2 regions of the Streptomyces sp. NPDC007896 genome follow, and region 2 is predicted to be linked to the other one. Evidence: predicted binding sites of a transcription regulator. Region 2 holds the regulator's gene; the other holds the start of a gene.
The links. Region 2 encodes HrcA, which represses chaperone genes, less so after heat shock. Its sites were predicted from a motif close to TTNGCACTCNGNNNNNCNGAGTGCNAA; they were not measured.
Positions count from the first base shown of each region.

Region 1: a site for HrcA is predicted at 2,470-2,496, ahead of groL (chaperonin GroEL). Genes of this name have one in related genera too.

Region 1 covers NZ_JBIBKX010000013.1:191,871-196,020, forward strand. The annotation lists gene ACFZDJ_RS35770 (NADH:flavin oxidoreductase) at 1-530, opposite strand, end outside; gene groL (chaperonin GroEL) at 721-2,343, opposite strand; gene ACFZDJ_RS35780 (cold-shock protein) at 2,750-2,956, opposite strand; gene ACFZDJ_RS35785 (MoaD/ThiS family protein) at 3,417-3,692, opposite strand; gene thrC (threonine synthase) at 3,795-4,150, opposite strand, start outside.
Region 2 covers NZ_JBIBKX010000001.1:1,067,346-1,071,495, reverse strand. The annotation lists gene ACFZDJ_RS04905 (DUF3097 domain-containing protein) at 1-590, opposite strand, end outside; partial or broken gene ACFZDJ_RS04900 (MBL fold metallo-hydrolase) at 751-1,467, opposite strand; gene hrcA (heat-inducible transcriptional repressor HrcA) at 1,694-2,716, shown strand; gene dnaJ (molecular chaperone DnaJ) at 2,717-3,853, shown strand; gene ACFZDJ_RS04885 (nitronate monooxygenase) at 3,965-4,150, shown strand, end outside.

The DNA.
Region 1 (4,150 bases), on a different contig from region 2:
AGTTCGACGCCGTCGAAGCCGATGCGTTCGGCGGCGGCGGCGGCCTCGGCGAACGCGGCGATGACCTCGTCCAGGTCGGCCTGGGTCATGGCCTTGCCGGTGCCCTCGGTGCCGTCGAGACGGATGCCGGAGGGGCCGACCGCGGGGGCGTCGGCGTACGGCGGCCGTCCCGCCTTGCGCACCATGCCGATGTGCCACAGCTGCGGAACGATCGTGCCGCCCGCCGCGTGCACCGCGTCGGCGACCTTCGTCCAGCCCGCGAGCTGCTCCGTGCCGTGGAAGCGCGGGACGCGGTCGCTCTCGCCTGCCGAGTCGTGGCCGACGTACGTGCCCTCGGTGACGATGAGGCCCACGCCCGCGGCGGCGCGGCGGGCGTAGTACTCCGCCACGTCCTCACCGGGGACGCCGCCCGGGGAGAACTGCCGGGTCATCGGTGCCATCGCGATCCGGTTCGGGACGGTCAGGCCGTTCAGCGAGACGGGGCGGGACAGGATCTCGGCCGCGCGGGAGGCGGGGGCAGTCGTAGACACGTGTGGGGACTCCTCGGGTACCGGATGGTATGTGCGCATGCATCGATGGTGCGTCAACCACAACTCCCCGGCCGGTCGTGTCATTCCGGCCGCCCGGCACCTCGCCCTGTGACCCCGGACACGCCCGAGGGCGGCACCCCCTGTTTCCAGGGAGTACCGCCCTCGGCAGGAAAACCGATCCTCGCAGGGATCAGAAGTCCATGTCACCGCCCGGCATGCCGCCGCCGGCCGGCGCGGAGGCCTTCTCCGGCTTGTCGGCGATGACGGCCTCGGTGGTCAGGAACAGCGCGGCGATGGAGGCGGCGTTCTGCAGAGCAGAGCGGGTCACCTTCGCCGGGTCGATGATGCCCTCGGCGATCATGTCGACGTACTCACCGGTCGCGGCGTTCAGGCCGTGGCCGACGGGCAGGTTGCGCACCTTCTCGACGATGACGCCACCCTCGAGACCACCGTTGACGGCGATCTGCTTGAGCGGGGCCTCCAGGGCGAGTCGCACGGCGTTGGCGCCGGTCGCCTCGTCACCCGAGAGCTCAAGCTTCTCGAAGACCGAGGAGGCCTGGATGAGGGCCACGCCACCACCGGCGACGATGCCCTCCTCGACGGCCGCCTTCGCGTTGCGAACGGCGTCCTCGATGCGGTGCTTGCGCTCCTTGAGCTCGACCTCGGTGGCGGCACCGGCCTTGATGACGGCCACGCCGCCGGCCAGCTTCGCCAGGCGCTCCTGGAGCTTCTCGCGGTCGTAGTCCGAGTCGGAGTTCTCGATCTCGGCACGGATCTGGTTGACCCGTCCCTGGACCTGGTCGGCGGAGCCGGAGCCGTCCACGATCGTGGTCTCGTCCTTGGTGATGACGACCTTGCGGGCACGGCCCAGCAGGTCCAGACCCGCGTTCTCCAGCTTGAGGCCGACCTCCTCGGAGATGACCTCGCCGCCCGTGAGGATGGCGATGTCGCCGAGCATGGCCTTGCGGCGGTCACCGAAGCCCGGAGCCTTGACGGCGACGGACTTGAAGGTGCCACGGATCTTGTTGACGACCAGGGTCGACAGGGCCTCGCCCTCGACGTCCTCGGCGATGATCAGCAGCGGCTTGCCGGACTGCATGACCTTCTCGAGGAGCGGCAGCAGGTCCTTGACGTTGCTGATCTTCGAGTTGGCGATCAGGATGTACGGGTCGTCGAGGACGGCCTCCATACGCTCCATGTCGGTGGCGAAGTACGCCGAGATGTAGCCCTTGTCGAAGCGCATACCCTCGGTGAGCTCAAGCTCCAGACCGAAGGTCTGGGACTCCTCGACGGTGATGACGCCTTCCTTGCCGACCTTGTCCATCGCCTCGGCGATGAGCTCGCCGATCTGGGTGTCGGCGGCGGAGATGGAGGCCGTGGAAGCGATCTGCTCCTTGGTCTCGACATCCTTGGCCTGCTCAAGGAGGGCACCGGAGACGGCCTCGACGGCCTTCTCGATACCGCGCTTGAGAGCCATCGGGTTGGCGCCGGCCGCCACGTTGCGCAGGCCCTCGCGGACGAGCGCCTGGGCGAGAACGGTCGCGGTGGTCGTACCGTCACCGGCGACGTCGTCCGTCTTCTTGGCGACTTCCTTGACCAGCTCGGCGCCGATCTTCTCGTACGGGTCCTCGAGCTCGATCTCCTTGGCGATGGAAACACCATCGTTGGTGATCGTGGGGGCGCCCCACTTCTTCTCGAGGACGACGTTGCGGCCCTTGGGGCCAAGGGTGACCTTGACGGCGTCGGCGAGCTGGTTCATCCCGCGCTCGAGACCGCGCCGTGCCTCCTCGTCGAACGCGATGATCTTGGCCATGTGAAGTGGTCCTCCCGGACTGGGGTGGATTGCTCCGGACCGCGCTGGCGCCCGCGACGGACGGCCTGCCTGCCCCGTGGTTCCTTGCACCACCTGGCCTGCGGGCCTCGCCGACCCGGTCCTTCGTTATCACTCTCACCTTCAGAGTGCTAACGCCAATGATTAGCACTCGCCCCTGCCGAGTGCAAGCTCCTCCCCTTGATCCGCAGGTGAGAAGGGGCGCGCAACCCGCGCGTCGCGCCGGTGCGCGAGCGGGCCCGCACCGACGGAGCAGACAGCCACCCCGACGGTGCAGACGGCCACCCCGATGGACAGACAGCCACATCTGCGGACAGACAGACCGAAGGGCTCGCACCCCATGGGATACGAGCCCTTCGTCACGTCGAACAGTCAGTCGGCGCGTGCTTCAGCTGGTCGCGAGCCGGACCATGTCCGCCTGCGGCCCTTTCTGGCCCTGCGAGATCTCGAAATCGACCCGCTGACCCTCTTCCAGGGTGCGGTAGCCGTCCATCTGAATCGCGCTGTAGTGGACGAATACATCCGCACCACCGTCGACCGCGATGAAGCCGTACCCCTTCTCCGCGTTGAACCACTTGACGGTGCCCTGAGCCATGCCTAACTCCCCTATTACTGGCCCTTGCACAGGACCGCACTTCGCGGACCCGGGTCAGACCTCACCCCCCAACGGTTGGGGGTGTGCGCCGGAACGCGTCGACCGCGGCTGAATGTATCTGTCCAACTGCCGTCTGCAACAGGTCAATCGGACGAGAATTCCGGGCATGACCGATCGGGAATATACGGAGAATTTGCGAAGATTCAGGGCAAGTCGGGCCCCATAAATGCCATATAAGGCTCAAAAGTGCGGGACACTTTGGCTACTTCTTGCCGGACTTCGGGCGCGAACTCATATGCGCCCGGCATGCAAAGTGGAGCGGCTTCCCCAACTGTACCGCGCTCAACCATGCAGAATTGCCCCCTCCGCTTCTCTCGCGGAGGGGGCAATTCGATGAACTCTCGGTAATTGGCATTACCAAGGGTAACAATCTCACCCTGAGTAACGGCCCACGAGGTGGTCAGCCGCCGGCGACGGCGGGAATGATCGAGACGCCCGCGCCGTCCGGCGTCGCCGTCTCCAGGCCCTGCTCGAAGCGGACGTCGTCGTCGTTCACGTAGACGTTGACGAACCGGCGCAGCTTGCCCTGGTCGTCGAGAACGCGGGCGGAGATACCGGCGTGGTTCTTCTCCAGATCGGCGATGACCTCGCCGAGGGTCCCGCCCTCGGCCGTCACCTCGGCCTGACCACCGGTGTAGGTGCGCAGGATGGTGGGGATGCGGACGTTGACGCTCATTCCTTGTGACCTCCGGTCAGGTAGCGCCCCAAAGGGGCGCGGGGAACTGCGCGACCGGCCCCCACCGGCCCGCAGCGAACAAACAACCCTGCGAGCCAAGCCCTAAGCGAGCCCGGCCTCTCGGAAAGAGTCCAGGTTGGGACGAATGGTCGCCGTCAGCCCCGTACCGGCCACCGCATCCAGCGTCTTCAGACCATCACCGGTGTTCAGAACGACGGTGGTCAGCGTCGGGTCCAGCAGCCCGTTCTCGATCAGCTTCTTCGTCACGCCCACCGTCACACCACCGGCGGTCTCCGCGAAGATGCCCTCCGTGCGCGCGAGCAGCTTGATCGCGTCCACGATCTGCTCGTCGTTCACGTCCTCCACGGCCCCACCCGTGCGCCGCGCGATGTCCAGCACGTACGGCCCGTCCGCCGGGTTGCCGATCGCCAGCGACTTGGCGATGGTGTTCGGCTTCT
Region 2 (4,150 bases):
GCTTCCCAGATGTCGATGTAGGGATGGCCGAGGACCAGGGCGTGCTCGCTCGTGACCGACGCCGCGATACGGGACTCCTTGCTGCCGGGCACCAGGTGGTCGACGAGGACGCCGAGGCGGGCGTCCGGCCCGGGCGAGAAGTCCGCCACGATCGCGGGCAGGTCGTCGACGCCCTCCAGGTACTCGACCACGACGCCCTCGATGCGCAGATCGTCTCCCCAGACCCGTTCTACCAGCTCGGCGTCGTGGCGGCCCTCCACGTAGATCCGGCCGGCACGGGCGACCCGGGCCCGCGCGCCGGGGACGGCCACCGAACCGGAGGCCGTGCGGGTGGGACGGACGGCGGTGGCGGAGGGGCGGGTGAGAGTGACCACCCGGCCCTCCAGGAGGAAGCCGCGCGGTTCCAGCGGGAACACGCGGTGCTTGCCGAAGCGGTCCTCCAGTGTCACCGTGCCCGCCTCGCAGCGGATCACCGCACCGCAGAAGCCGGTAGCCGGCTCCTCGACCACCAGGCCCGGCTCCGCCGGAACCTCCGGCACGGGCTTGGGCTTCTTCCACGGCGGAGTCAGGTCCGGAGAGTACTGGCGCATTCGGATGACGATAGGAGAAGCCCGGCGGCGCTCACCGCGACACGCCGAAATCCGACGCGTCGAAACCGGGCGTGGCGGAACCCGGCGTGGCGAATCCGGGCGTGGCGAATCCGGGCGTGGTGAATCCGGGCGTGGTGAATCCGGGCGTGGCGGAACCCGGCACGCCGAAACGCGCGGCCAACGCGTCCCGCTGGGACCGCACGAACCCGGCGTCCACGACCGCCCCGTGACCGGGCACGTACAGCGCGTCCTCCCCGCCGAGGGCGAGCAACCGGTCGAGGGCCCCGGGCCAGCGCGACGGTACGGCGTCGGGGCCCGCCTGGGGCTCGCCGGACTCCTCGACCAGGTCGCCGCAGAACACCACCGTCGGCTCGCCCGGCACCACGACCACGAGGTCGTGGGCGGTGTGGCCCGCGCCCGTCCGCACCAGCAGGACCTCGACGCCGCCGGTCAGCTCGAGATGCCAGGTGCCCCACACGTAATTCCGGGGAAGCACCAGGGTGTCCGCCGCCTCCTCCGCCGCCCGCGCGTCCAGCCCGCACCGCACCGCGTCCGCGTACAGCCCCTCGCGCCCGCACTCGTACACCTCGGCCGAGCCGCCCGCGACGAGGACCTCCGCGCCCGCGAACGCCGCCGCGCCGAAGACATGGTCGAAGTGGGGGTGGGTGAGCGCGAGGAAGGTCACACGGCGGCCGGCGAGCGTCTGCGCCTCCCCGCGCAACCGTGCGCCCTCCGCGAGGCTCGACCCCGCGTCGACGATCAGCGCCCCTCCCTCGCTCACGACCAGCCCGACCGTGCAGTCCCAGACCGGAAGCCGCCGCCGCCCGACCCGCGGCGTCAGCTCCTCCCACCCGGACTCTTCCCAAGTCACCTTCATACGCCGACGCTAGCGCTGAGGGCGTGGACGGTACGACATCGCGGGCAGGGACGGTGTGACATCACGGGACACGTCGGTGTACGTCCGTGCACCTTGCACAAGATCGCGGGGCCGCCCTTGCCGGGGCCGTACCCACCGGCCGTACACTGGGCCGGGGAATGCTGGCACTCGCACGCGCTGAGTGCCAAGCGAGGCGCCGAGGGGTCGACAGCTGGAGGTGTGCGCGATGCTCAGTGAACGCAGGCTCGAAGTGCTGCGCGCCATCGTCCAGGACTATGTCGGCACCGACGAGCCGGTCGCGGTCGGGTCCAAGGCGCTGACCGAGCGGCACCGGCTGGGGGTCTCCCCGGCCACCGTCCGCAACGACATGGCGGCCCTGGAGGACGAGGGGTACATCGCCCAGCCGCACACCAGCGCCGGGCGGATCCCCACCGACAAGGGCTACCGGCTCTTCGTCGACAAGCTCGCCGGCGTCAAGCCGATGACCGCGCCCGAGCGGCGGGCCATTCAGAACTTCCTGGACGGCGCGGTCGACCTCGACGACGTCGTCGGGCGGACGGTGCGGCTGCTCGCGCAGCTGACCCGGCAGGTCGCCGTCGTGCAGTATCCGTCGCTGACGAGATCGACCGTGCGGCACGTGGAGCTGCTCTCCCTCGCCCCTGCTCGTGTGATGCTCGTGCTGATCACGGACACCGGGCGGGTCGAGCAGCGCATGATCGACTGCCCGGCCCCGTTCGGAGAAACGTCTCTCGCGGATCTGCGGGCCCGGCTCAACAGCAGGGTCGCGGGCCGTCGCTTCGCGGACGTCCCGCAGCTCGTGCAGGACCTCCCGGACGCGTTCGAGGCGGAGGACCGGGGTACGGTCGCGACGGTGCTCTCCACTCTTCTGGAGACGCTCGTCGAGGAGACCGAGGAGCGGCTGATGATCGGCGGAACCGCCAATCTGACGCGCTTCGGACATGACTTCCCTCTCACCATCCGGCCGGTGCTCGAAGCGCTGGAGGAGCAGGTCGTGCTTCTCAAGTTGCTTGGTGAGGCCGGGGATTCGAGCATGACCGTGCGAATCGGTCACGAGAACGCGTATGAGGGACTCAACTCCACGTCCGTGGTCTCGGTCGGCTACGGTTCGGGCGGCGAGGCAGTAGCCAAACTCGGCGTGGTCGGCCCGACCCGCATGGATTACCCGGGAACGATGGGAGCGGTACGCGCAGTGGCACGGTACGTCGGACAGATCCTGGCGGAGTCGTAAGTGGCCACGGACTACTACGCCGTACTCGGCGTGCGCCGCGACGCGTCCCAGGACGAGATCAAGAAGGCATTCCGGCGGCTCGCACGCGAGCTGCACCCGGACGTCAATCCCGATCCGAAGACGCAGGAGCGGTTCAAGGAGATCAACGCCGCGTACGAGGTGTTGTCGGACCCGCAGAAGAAGCAGGTCTACGACCTCGGCGGCGACCCGCTGTCCCAGTCGGGCGGCGGCGGTGCGGGCGGCTTCGGCGCCGGTGGGTTCGGGAACTTCTCGGACATCATGGACGCCTTCTTCGGTACGGCGTCGCAGCGCGGTCCGCGGTCGCGTACGCGGCGTGGCCAGGACGCCATGATCCGGCTCGAGATCGAGCTGGACGAGGCGGCCTTCGGGACGACGAAGGACATCCAGGTCGACACGGCCGTCGTCTGCGCCACCTGCAACGGTGAGGGCGCGGCGCCGGGTACCTCGGCCCAGACCTGTGACATGTGTCGCGGGCGGGGTGAGGTGTCCCAGGTCACGCGGTCCTTCCTCGGGCAGGTCATGACCTCCCGGCCGTGTCCGCAGTGCCAGGGCTTCGGGACCGTCGTCCCGACTCCCTGCCCCGAGTGCGCCGGTGACGGGCGGGTCCGGTCGCGTCGCACGCTGACCGTCAAGATCCCCGCCGGTGTCGACAACGGCACGCGGATCCAGCTCGCGGGCGAGGGCGAGGTCGGGCCCGGTGGCGGTCCCGCCGGTGACCTCTACGTCGAGATCCACGAGCTGCCGCACTCCACCTTCCAGCGGCGCGGGGACGATCTGCACTGCACGGTGACCATTCCGATGACCGCGGCCTCGCTCGGCACCAAGGTGCCGCTGGAGACCCTCGACGGTCTTGAGGAGGTCGACATCCGTCCGGGCACGCAGTCCGGGCAGTCGATCCCGCTGCACGGGCGGGGTGTCACGCATCTGCGCGGCGGCGGCCGGGGTGACCTCATCGTGCATGTCGAGGTGACCACGCCCACGAAGCTCGATCCCGAGCAGGAGCGGTTGCTGCGGGAGCTGGCGCAGCTGCGGGGGGAGGAGCGGCCCACCGGGCAGTTCCAGCCCGGGCAGCAGGGTCTGTTCTCGCGCCTGAAGGACGCGTTCAACGGTCGCTGACGGGTATGCCTGGGGGCTCCGCCCCCAGGCGCTCGACCGGCCATCCTGGTGGCCTATGCCAGGCGGAAGGCCCGATTCGGACTTGTTCGGAGGACGTGACAACATGCCGTCATGTCCACCGCACTGACCGATCTCTTCCCTCACCCGATCGTGCAGGCCCCCATGGCGGGCGGCGTCTCCGTCCCGCATCTCGCGGCCGCCGTGTCCGAGGCGGGCGGGCTCGGGTTCCTCGCCGCCGGGTACAAGACCGCCGACGGCATGTACCAGGAGATCAAGCAGTTGCGCGGGCTCACGGGC